DNA from 3 places in the Exiguobacterium sp. EA-TM-5 genome. Region 3 is predicted to be linked to each of the others. Evidence: riboswitches for the same ligand, from Rfam matches in the RefSeq annotation. Region 3 holds a riboswitch; each other region holds the start of a gene.
The links. A riboswitch is a leader RNA that binds a small molecule or an ion and turns the genes downstream of it on or off. The one in region 3 is predicted to bind thiamine pyrophosphate.
Positions count from the first base shown of each region.

Region 1 (3,279 bases), on a different replicon from region 3:
GCTCATCAAGTAATAACAAATCTTTCGCCTGTCCGAGCATCGTTGCGACACTGAGCCGTCTTTGTTGCCCGGTACTGAGAGCAAGCGGCGATTGTTGTTTGACAGATGTCAGTTCCAAGCGATCGAGTAACGCCTTCCGTTCGTCGCTCGTCGCTACCCGGTGACTCCAGTCGATTTCCGCTTCGACTGTCAGCTTGAGAAACTGCAGATCCGGTTGTTGAAAGATGTAGCCGACTTGTTCGTAAAAACGACGCTTGGAATACCGGTGAGCCGGACGATTGCGGAATTGATACGTTCCGCGCTGAGGTAGCAACCGACCGAGTGTCGCGAGTAGCGTACTTTTTCCGGAACCATTTGCTCCAAGTACCATGACCCATTCACCCGTTTGAAGTGAAAACGTCGCACGGGTCAGCGGATAAGGTGCTTTTGTCGACAATTCAGAAACGTGCAACAAGGGAGTTCCTGCTGTAACGACAGGGGGAGGCGCAAAAAGTCGTGCCGCTTGTGGTCCAGCTGGTAATGTCTCGATTGTATAAGGAAAGAGCGACGGAACGGCGATGCCTTTCGCTTGAAGCCGCACGTAGGCATGCGGGAACAGATCCCGTGGATGCGCTGTCTCGGTAATCGCTCCGTCTTCAAGTAAGACGACTTGGTCGACATACGGTAAACAGACATCGAGTTGGTGCTCGATTAAGACGATCGTTAAATCGTGTTCTTTCTGGATTTGAAAGATCAATGCCATCAGTTCGTGTTGCCCGATTGGATCAATCTGCGCCGTTGGTTCATCGAGCAGTAGAATGGTTGGTTCGAGTGCTAGGACTGCGGCGAGCGCGAGGCGCTGTTTCATCCCCCCGGATAGACTCGCGATCGGTGTCGAGAAGGGGAGAGGGAGACCGACGAGTGCGAGTAAGCGTTCAATTCGTTCCTCCATCTCCGCACTTGGAATCGACCGGTTTTCTAAACTAAAAGCGATTTCGCGTCCGATCGTTTCCATGCAGAACTGTTCTTCTGGATTTTGAAATAAGACTCCGACCGAACCGGACCGGGTAACGGTACCAGTCTGTTCGACTTCAATCGTCTCCGGTGTCAGTCCGGCTAGGGCATGAAGCAGTGTCGTCTTGCCACTCCCACTGCGTCCAAGCAAAAGGGTCGTTCCTTGTTCGATCGTCAGCGATACATGATCGAGCACCGATTTCATCTGACCCGGATAGCGGATGCTGAGGTCGTCGACAGTAATCATGCGACTTCCCGTTTCGCACGTCCGGCTGCAAAACCACTTAACACACCAGTCGCAACGAGGCGACGGACGAGAATCCATGCGAGTAAGCCCCCAAGTAACGCACCGCTGATCAATTGTAAGCCAATCGTCGCGAGTAACGTCGTCGTCGTATAATAACTGAATCCGTTTGCAATCAGACTGTAGACGATACTTCCGACGGCTGCTCCGACACCAGACAACATCAGTGTCCATGCGTCATAACGACGGTAACGCGTCATCGCAAAGACGAGTTCCGCACCAAGACCTTGGCAGACACCAATTAACAGTGCCGATAAACCGAAGTGACTCCCCGTGAACAGCTCAACGGCTGCCGCGACGACTTCCGCAATTAAAGCGGCTCCTGGCTTTTGGATGATCGCTGCGACAAGTGGACTTGCGATGATCCAAATTCCGAACATCCAGTTAGCACCGACGGGACCGAAGATCGCAGACATCGGTAACCACAGTGTCGACCAACCGAGATAGATGACACCGCAAGCGACGGCGAGCATCATCATGACCATGATTTCTTTCATTTTCCAGTGTTGCATTAGATACGTCCTCCTTAGAATGGGGGAGACAACAAAAAAGACCGCCCTCCGTAAAAAAGAGAGCGGTCCTCAGAAAAACTGCGCGCAGCAGGAGTCATTGGATGTGATCGCTCCACTTTCCTACGCTAGTATGAACTAGATCAGGTTCGAAGGGTCCGAAGTGAATCGTCTCAGCCAATGGGCTCCCCTAGTGGATATAGTGAATAGTTGATACGCTGTTCACTTTAGGCAATCTTCTGTCTATTGTCAAGACACAAAAAAACGATACGCCACGAGAGGCGTATCGTTGAAGAACTTATTTGTTGTCTTCGTTGTCTTCTTTTGTTTCTTCTGAAGACTCTTCTGGTGCTTCCGCTTCGTTGTCTGCGCCAGCTTCAGCTTGTGCCTCAGCTTCTGCTTCTTCGATTTCTTCAAGCTCTTGCTCAAGTGTCGACTCAACGACTGCTGCGACTTGAATGTCGCCTTCAGTGACGATACGGAAATCTTTTTGCTCTGGAAGATCGGCTACAGAGATCGAATCTCCGATTTCGAGGTTCGTGACGTCAACTTCGACGTTCTCTGGTAATTTATCTGGTGTAGCTGCAACTGTTACTTTAAAGAGTGTTTGTGAGAGGAATCCGCCAACTTTTGCACCGGCTGCTTCTCCAACGAGTACAACGTCTGCTTCCACTTCTGTTTCTTCATCCATTTTCACAGCGATGAATTCAACGTGATCGACGGTTGGTGTGAAGACATCCATGTCACGACGGTTAATCAAGACGTTGATGTTTTTACCGTCGAGTTTAAGTGAAATCAAGACGTTCTCACCGTTTTCTCGGACGATTTTAAGCAATTCTTTTTCTTCAAATGCGATTGGTGTACTTTCCACTTTGTAACCATACACGACACCAAGAGCTTTTCCTTCATGACGTAATTGTTTACGGAGTGAGCGTGGACGTACCTCGCGTTTTTCGGCTGTTAATTTAACTGACATGTTCATTTCCCCCTTGAATTTGGTATAGCCCTCAAAAGGTAATGAATGCTGGAGCAGGACAAGTCCTGAACAATTTAAGTATGCTAAGACAATCGGTTTCAGACTCTCTTGAATCTGACGCTTTCGTGACTTTGCATTTCTCTCCCAGGTCATTACGCTGATATTGAGAAACATGTGTGAGTAAGTCACCGGTTTGATGCGGTGCTAGTGAGTTTATACCCCTAAGTTTTAAAACCTTAAACATCTTTTTTTATTTTTTTAAAGTCGAAAGACCTCAAAACCCCTTGAAATCAAGGGTTGAGAGGTCTTTCGTTTTTTTCGTTTTTTATGGTGATTCGTTGATTTTCACGGACTAAAACACGAACGAGACGTTCAATTTGCCGCATCGTCGTCTGTCCCATCGTCGAAATTTGGAGCCACTGATTGCGAACAAGATAGTCGCTTTCGTATTGGACATGATAACCCTGAATCCGGAGAGTATCGCCTACATCAGTTGC
Region 1 is NZ_CM132670.1:2,004,665-2,007,943, forward strand. It holds gene ACV3PA_RS10405 (ABC transporter ATP-binding protein) at 1-1,240, opposite strand, end outside; gene ACV3PA_RS10410 (ECF transporter S component) at 1,237-1,809, opposite strand; TPP riboswitch at 1,910-2,008, opposite strand; gene ACV3PA_RS10415 (50S ribosomal protein L25/general stress protein Ctc) at 2,105-2,782, opposite strand; gene ACV3PA_RS10420 (GNAT family N-acetyltransferase) at 3,073-3,279, opposite strand, start outside.
Region 1: linked by a shared signal. The riboswitch ahead of ACV3PA_RS10410 (ECF transporter S component) and the one ahead of ACV3PA_RS17055 (3-oxoacyl-ACP reductase) in region 3 are both predicted to bind thiamine pyrophosphate.

Region 2 (3,279 bases), on a different replicon from region 3:
ACAATCCCTGAACGCTGAGATTTCCGTCTATTATTCCATCAATGGTGTCCGGAGCGAGGATCCTTTGTGAAGAAGACTGTACTGATCGGCTGCCTGTTGCTTGCAGGGTGTGCGCAGGAGACGACGGAATCAACGAAACCATCACAACCAGAAGCGAAGCAACCGACTGAAGCGAAGAAGCCAAAGCCTGAGCCGACGAAGGAAGAACGACAACACGCACAACTAAAACAACAACTGGCAGCGATGTCGACGTCTGAAAAAATCGATCAGCTCCTCTATATCGGAGTCGCTGGTACGGAACTTTCAGCGGCAGACCGGCAGTTGTTGCGGACGCATGCGATTGGTGGCGTCTTACTGCTCGGCGGAAACATCACGTCAGAAGAACAATTGTTAACGTTCACGCGTGCGATTCAAGAGACGAACCAAAAGCCATATGCGTTCGTCGGGATTGACGAGGAAGGCGGACGGGTCAGTCGGGTACCTGATCAACGATTACGTCTGCCGACGAGTCAACGTATGGCGCAAGGCGCAAATATGGCGAAAATGGAAGACGTCGGACGCACGCTCGGTCATGTATCGCGGTACTATGGATTCAACATGGACTTTGCACCAGTCCTTGACGTTAACAGTAATCCGAACAATCCGATCATCGGTGATCGTGCCTTAAGTGCAGAGCCGAAGACCGTCGCGACGTTCGGTACAGCACTGATGCACGGGATGCAAGAGACTGGCACGATTCCGGTCGTCAAACATTTTCCTGGTCACGGTAATACGAGTGTCGATTCCCATGTTGGACTGCCGAAAGTGACGGCATCAAAGGAAGAACTGAAGCGAACGGAACTGTTACCGTTCCAAGAAGCGATTCAAGAGGGGGCCGAGATGATAATGGTCGCCCATATTCTGTATCCCGCGTATGACGATCAAAATCCATCCTCGCTCTCGAAGCCGATCCTGACTGATCTCTTGCGTCAGAAACTCGGATTCAACGGCGTCATCATCACAGATGATCTCGTCATGGGAGCGATCACGCAACAATACGGTCTTGCGGAAGCGGCGCGGCAATCACTCGTCAATGGAGCTGACATGGCAATGTTTTCAGAGGCAGGTGCTTATGCGAAAGTTCATGCTGAAGTGATGCAAGCCGTCAAAGATGAAACGCTGACGACCGAGATGCTCGATGCGAAAGTGATGCGAATCCTGAAGCTGAAGCAGACGTATGCCAACAGCCAGAAGCAACAGCGACCGACGAAATCGGAGCTCGTTCAGCAAGTGGAAGCGCTCAACTAGGACTAGCGAAGGAAAGCGACTCATGCTAGACTAATGGGGCAAGCCAATTAAACACGAAAAGACACTAGGGGAGTCTCCCAGCAGACTGAGACGGAAGTATCCGGACCCTTTGAACCTGATCTAGTTCGTACTAGCGGAGGGAAGTGGCTCGAAACCTTAGATATCCTTAGCGCTGCAGCGCATTTTCGGACCACTCCTTTCAACATCGGGAGTGGTCCTTTTTCGTCTAGAAAGGAAGATATGATGCGTTTACATCTGATTTCAACAGGTTCGATCGATTTGCGAGATGGGGCCGAAATCTTTCAATTCCTTCAACCCTATACCAATCAATTGCATCTGCGGGAACCGAACTTATCAGCGGCAGAATTACTTGATCTAATTGAAACACTCCTTCGGCAAGGATATTTGCCTGATCAATTAACGGTCCATGACCGCGTCGACGTTGCGCATGTCGCTGGCATCGGTGTGCAGTTGACCCGACGATCCTTACGCGTCGGTGATGTCCGAAGACACTTTCCAGATCTGACAATCGGTAAATCCGTCCATTCACTGGCAGAGGCGCTCGCGGCTGAGGCAGAAGGAGCTGATCAATTGCTCTACGGTCATATTTATCCGACGGCGTCGAAGCAGGATCTTCCGCCACGTGGTGTTGATGCTCTCAAACAAGTCGTTACCTTCACGACAAAACCAGTCATCGCAATCGGCGGCATCACACTAGATCGTATTCCTGAGATCGCAGCGACCGGTGCAACCGGAATCGCCGTCTTATCCGGCATCCTCGGTCAAACGGACCCACTTGCTGCCATTCAGCGTTATCAGGAGGTTAGGGTATGACGGATCACATCATCATTGGTGGTGGAGTCATTGGTTTGACGCTTGCTTACAGTCTCGCCTGTCAGAACGAATCCGTTCTTGTCCTTGAGCGCGAAACATGCGGTCAAGGGACGAGTCGCGCAGCTGCCGGAATGCTTGCGACGGATATTGAGCTACGTGATGAACTGCATGCGCTAGCCGCTCGAAGTCGCCGTCTGTATCCGTTACTCGCACGTCGACTTGAACGGGAGACTGGCATCGATTGCGGCTACCTGGAACAACCGTTTTTGTTAAAACGAGACGGACAAGAATACTTATTTCCATCGGTCGGTCAAATCGACCCGCGACGAATGACCAATGCATTGATGTGTGCCTTACACGCACGTGGCGTATCGATTGAAGAACAGGTGGATGTCACGCGTCTCGAGGAGAGTGATGATGTCGTGAAGATCGAGTCGAATACTGGAATATGGACGGGACGTACGGTAACGGTGGCTGCTGGGCGCGGATCACAAGCAATACTTGCGACAGCCGACATTTCGATTGCGACATATGGCGTCAAAGGCGAGTGTTTGGCGGTCCGTCTCGCGGGACGACCGTTAAGCTCGATTCTGTTCAATGATTCTGTCTATCTTGTACCGAAAGCGGACGGACGGATTTTGATCGGTGCGACCGAATTACCGCACGATGAGACGGTCGGCGTCAGTGTCGCGGGGGTTACGTCACTGCTTCATGCAGCAGTGCGGCTTTATCCACCGATTCGTGATGCAGTCATCGAAGAAGTCTGGTCCGGCGTACGACCACAAACGATATCCGGCTTACCGTACATCGGAGTCGCTTCGTCATCGCGTCGCATCTTCCTAGCGACCGGTCATCACCGGCATGGGATTTTACTCGCACCGGCGACAGCGGAGGTCTTGGCAAATACATTACGGTTGATCCAGAAGGAGGAAGTCCGATGAACATTACGATTAACGGAAACGACCATAAGATCGAACAGATTGAAACAATCGAGGATATGCTCGTGCAACTCGGCTTGGGGGAAAAGCTCGTCATCGTCGAACAGAACCGAGTGATCATCGATCGCGGGGCTTACGGTCAGACGGTCGTTCGGGATCATGACACATTTGAAATCGTTCATTTCGTAGGAGGAGGATAAACATGCTGAAAATTGGAGAA
Region 2 is NZ_CM132670.1:2,376,652-2,379,930, reverse strand. It holds gene ACV3PA_RS12605 (OsmC family protein) at 1-70, shown strand, start outside; gene nagZ (beta-N-acetylhexosaminidase) at 67-1,287, shown strand; TPP riboswitch at 1,344-1,446, shown strand; gene ACV3PA_RS12595 (thiamine phosphate synthase) at 1,528-2,121, shown strand; gene ACV3PA_RS12590 (FAD-dependent oxidoreductase) at 2,118-3,062, shown strand; gene thiS (sulfur carrier protein ThiS) at 3,059-3,259, shown strand; gene ACV3PA_RS12580 (thiazole synthase) at 3,262-3,279, shown strand, end outside.
Region 2: linked by a shared signal. The riboswitch ahead of ACV3PA_RS12595 (thiamine phosphate synthase) and the one ahead of ACV3PA_RS17055 (3-oxoacyl-ACP reductase) in region 3 are both predicted to bind thiamine pyrophosphate.

Region 3 (3,279 bases):
GGACGGTCAAATCCATAGTGAGTCGCAGAACTATATCACAGGGTTGTTCAATAGCTACGCTGCAGACTTCCCTGCTGATTTCTATCGCTTTCTTTCTAAGGAAGACGTATTTACTAGTGAAATGGGCTCGCGGACATACGGAATTGAAGTAAAGGCATCTCAGTTGAACTATCATTCTTATGACAAAAGTACACAGAAACAATTTAAAAAGACGCTTTCTCATCGTTTAACGGTACCGGATCGTGAAATGGCTGACATCCGTGTCTTCCATCAAGACGGCATGAACGTATACGTCCAACGGGATGATCATGGAGCAAAGGAAAAATCGACGGTGTTATTACTCAACCTTGCAAAAGGAAAAGTGGAGACGCTTCAATCCAAGCAACTCAAGACTAATCAAGAGCGTCATTATGTGGCAGTGAACGACTATGGAATTGTCTATCGTGAAATCGCATATGATGCGGAAGGGGTAGAAAAAGATAGCGCTTATTATCTAGATAACGGCAAAGGTATCAAACGAATCAAAGCACTTGATGCGTATGCAGCGGAAGGGAACTTTAATGCTGATGAAAATAGCCAATCACTGATCGCTTACGGTACGTTTGATTCAGAAAAAAGTAAAAGCATCAAATGGAGTACCTATGACTTTAAGACGAATCAAGTCAAGCAACATCAAGTGGAAGGGCAGCATGCTTACCGCTTCAATGGCTCCTATACAATGATTGCGCAGGGAAAGCTATACCATATCGCTAATATCAATGATTCGGATTTCCAAGTCACGGTAGTCGATACGAAAAGTGAATCGATTTCGTATCAAGGAATCATCAAAGATAAAAATGCTAAAAAGAATCGTTTGGTACAGGATGTCACTGTATCGGAGTAATCTTGATAGACGCATAGGTTCATCTCGTTCACTTGATTCTTAGAGTACTCGAAATGAATTTATCTGTTAGAGTCATTGACAGGGGTTTTCAAGACCACTACAGTGAAAGTAACTTAAATAGAATCACTAGGGGTGTTGTTAAACTGAGATGAGTAGCTACTCAAACCCTTTGAACCTGAACTAGGTCGTACTAGCGTAGGGAAGTGTAAACTCTGATGAACAAGCGGAGACGATGATGTCGCTCTTTGCTATGTGATTATTTAGACGTGCGCAACTTTCCTTTTGGAGAGTTGCGTTTTTTTATTTACTACTTCGCTATTTAAGTTGCAGAAATGGATGAGGGAGTGGACAAGAATGAGCAGAACAGTTTTAGTGACGGGCAGTAGCCGAGGACTTGGGGCGACGATTGCAAGGGTGTTAGTGAACAATGGATTTAAAGTGGTGATTAATTACTATAAAAGCAAAGAGGCGGCAGAAAACCTTGTGATCGAACTGGGAGCAGAGAATGCACTTGTCTTGTATGCAGATGTCACGAAGCGGGAAGATGTTGAGAGCATGATGCAATCCGCAACAGCACATTATGGTCAAATCGATGTTGTCGTCAATAATGCATTAGTAGATTTTAAATTTGATCCGGTTGCTCAAAAATCGTTCATCGATTTAGAGTGGGAAGATTATCAAAAGCAACTGGATGGAACGCTAAAAGCGGCTTTTTACACCATCCAAAGTGTCCTGCCGCAATTTATGGAACGACATAGCGGTAGTATCATCAGCATTGGAACAAACCTTTATCAAAACCCAGTTGTTCCTTATCATGAATACACAACAGCAAAAGCAGGCTTAATAGGATTTACTCGCAATTTGGCCGCGGAACTAGGTCAATATGGCATAAACGTGAATGTCGTCTCCGGTGGATTGTTGAAAGTAACAGATGCGAGTGCTGTGACAACCCCTGAAGTATTTGACTTAATTGCCCAATCGACCCCATTGAAAAGAGTGACAAGTCCAGAAGAAGTAGCGCAAATGGTCGCCTTCTTGGCATCAGAAGCAGCATCCGGGATTACGGGTCAAAACGTAACGGTCGATGGTGGTCTAACGATGAACTAAGGCAGACGTCTAAAGAGATTCACAGCGATGAAAGAAGGGAGTCATGAAAGGAAGATGACGAACAGGAATCAGTTAAATATTGGCGTTTTGTTATATGGATGTGGTCATCACCAAGCCGCATGGTTGATGCCTGATTCTGCAATTGAAGAAATCGGAGAGAGTCGCTATTATCAGCGTTTGGCTCAAATAGCGGAAGGCGGATGTTTGGATGCGGTATTTTTTGCTGACAATCAATCCTTTCCGGCTACCAATGCGACGGATTTACCTGCCTTTTGGTTGGATCCTTTAATTAATCTGACGGCTATTTCTCAAGTGACGAATCATATAGGATTAGTCTCTACGATATCGAGCACGTTCTCCAATCCATATACAACAGCCAGGCAACTCCTAAGTCTCGATCATGTGACGAAAGGACGAGTAGGCTGGAACTTAGTGACTTCGATGACAGATTGGGAAGCGTTAAACCACGGGATGGAGACACTACCTCCAAGGGAAGAACGATACAACAAGGCGGAAGAATTTGCGAGTTTGATGGAAAAGCTATTTTTATCGTGGGACCAAGCAGCTTTTCTCTCAAATCGATCAAATAACCAATTGATTGATCCTGAACGGATTCAAGCTACCGATCATGCTGGAGCGTATTTCAGCGTAAAAGGTCCCTTGTCTACGCCACGTAGTCCCCAAGGAAAGCCAGTAGCGATGCAAGCGGGGGCTTCTGAACAAGGGATTGCCCTTGCAGCAAAACATGCGGATGCTGTCTATTCTGTGTCATGGAATTTTAAACAAGCCCATGCTTTTCGTGAAAAACTCCATAAGCAAATTACACAGACTGAATCACCCAATCGGAAGATTAAGATATACCCAGGCTTAGTAACGTATGTTGGTAAAACAAGAGAAGAGGCACTAGCCAAAAAAGCCGAACTAGATGAAAAATTACCGGTTGTCAATGCATTAAAACAATTGAGTTTCTTTTTGCAACAGGACTGCTCCACATGGGATCTCGAAGCAAAGATTCCGATCTTACCATCAATTGAAGATTTTTCAGGTCCCATTGGACGCTATCAAACGATTCTAGAGATTATCGAAGATACGGATCCGACGCTCAAAGAACTGTTAGGCTATTTAGCAGCCGGAGGAGGGCACCTTACATTGATTGGTACTCCGGAAGAAATTGTGGATCAGATGGAAACTTGGTTTAACGAAGGAGTGGCGGATGGCTTCAACTTAATGCCACCGTCACTACCATCAAGTTTAGAAGATTTTGTAGACATGATCATTCCTGAGTTACA
Region 3 is NZ_JBSRPW010000003.1:153,685-156,963, forward strand. It holds gene ACV3PA_RS17050 (hypothetical protein) at 1-883, shown strand, start outside; TPP riboswitch at 1,002-1,102, shown strand; gene ACV3PA_RS17055 (3-oxoacyl-ACP reductase) at 1,238-1,990, shown strand; gene ACV3PA_RS17060 (LLM class flavin-dependent oxidoreductase) at 2,045-3,279, shown strand, end outside.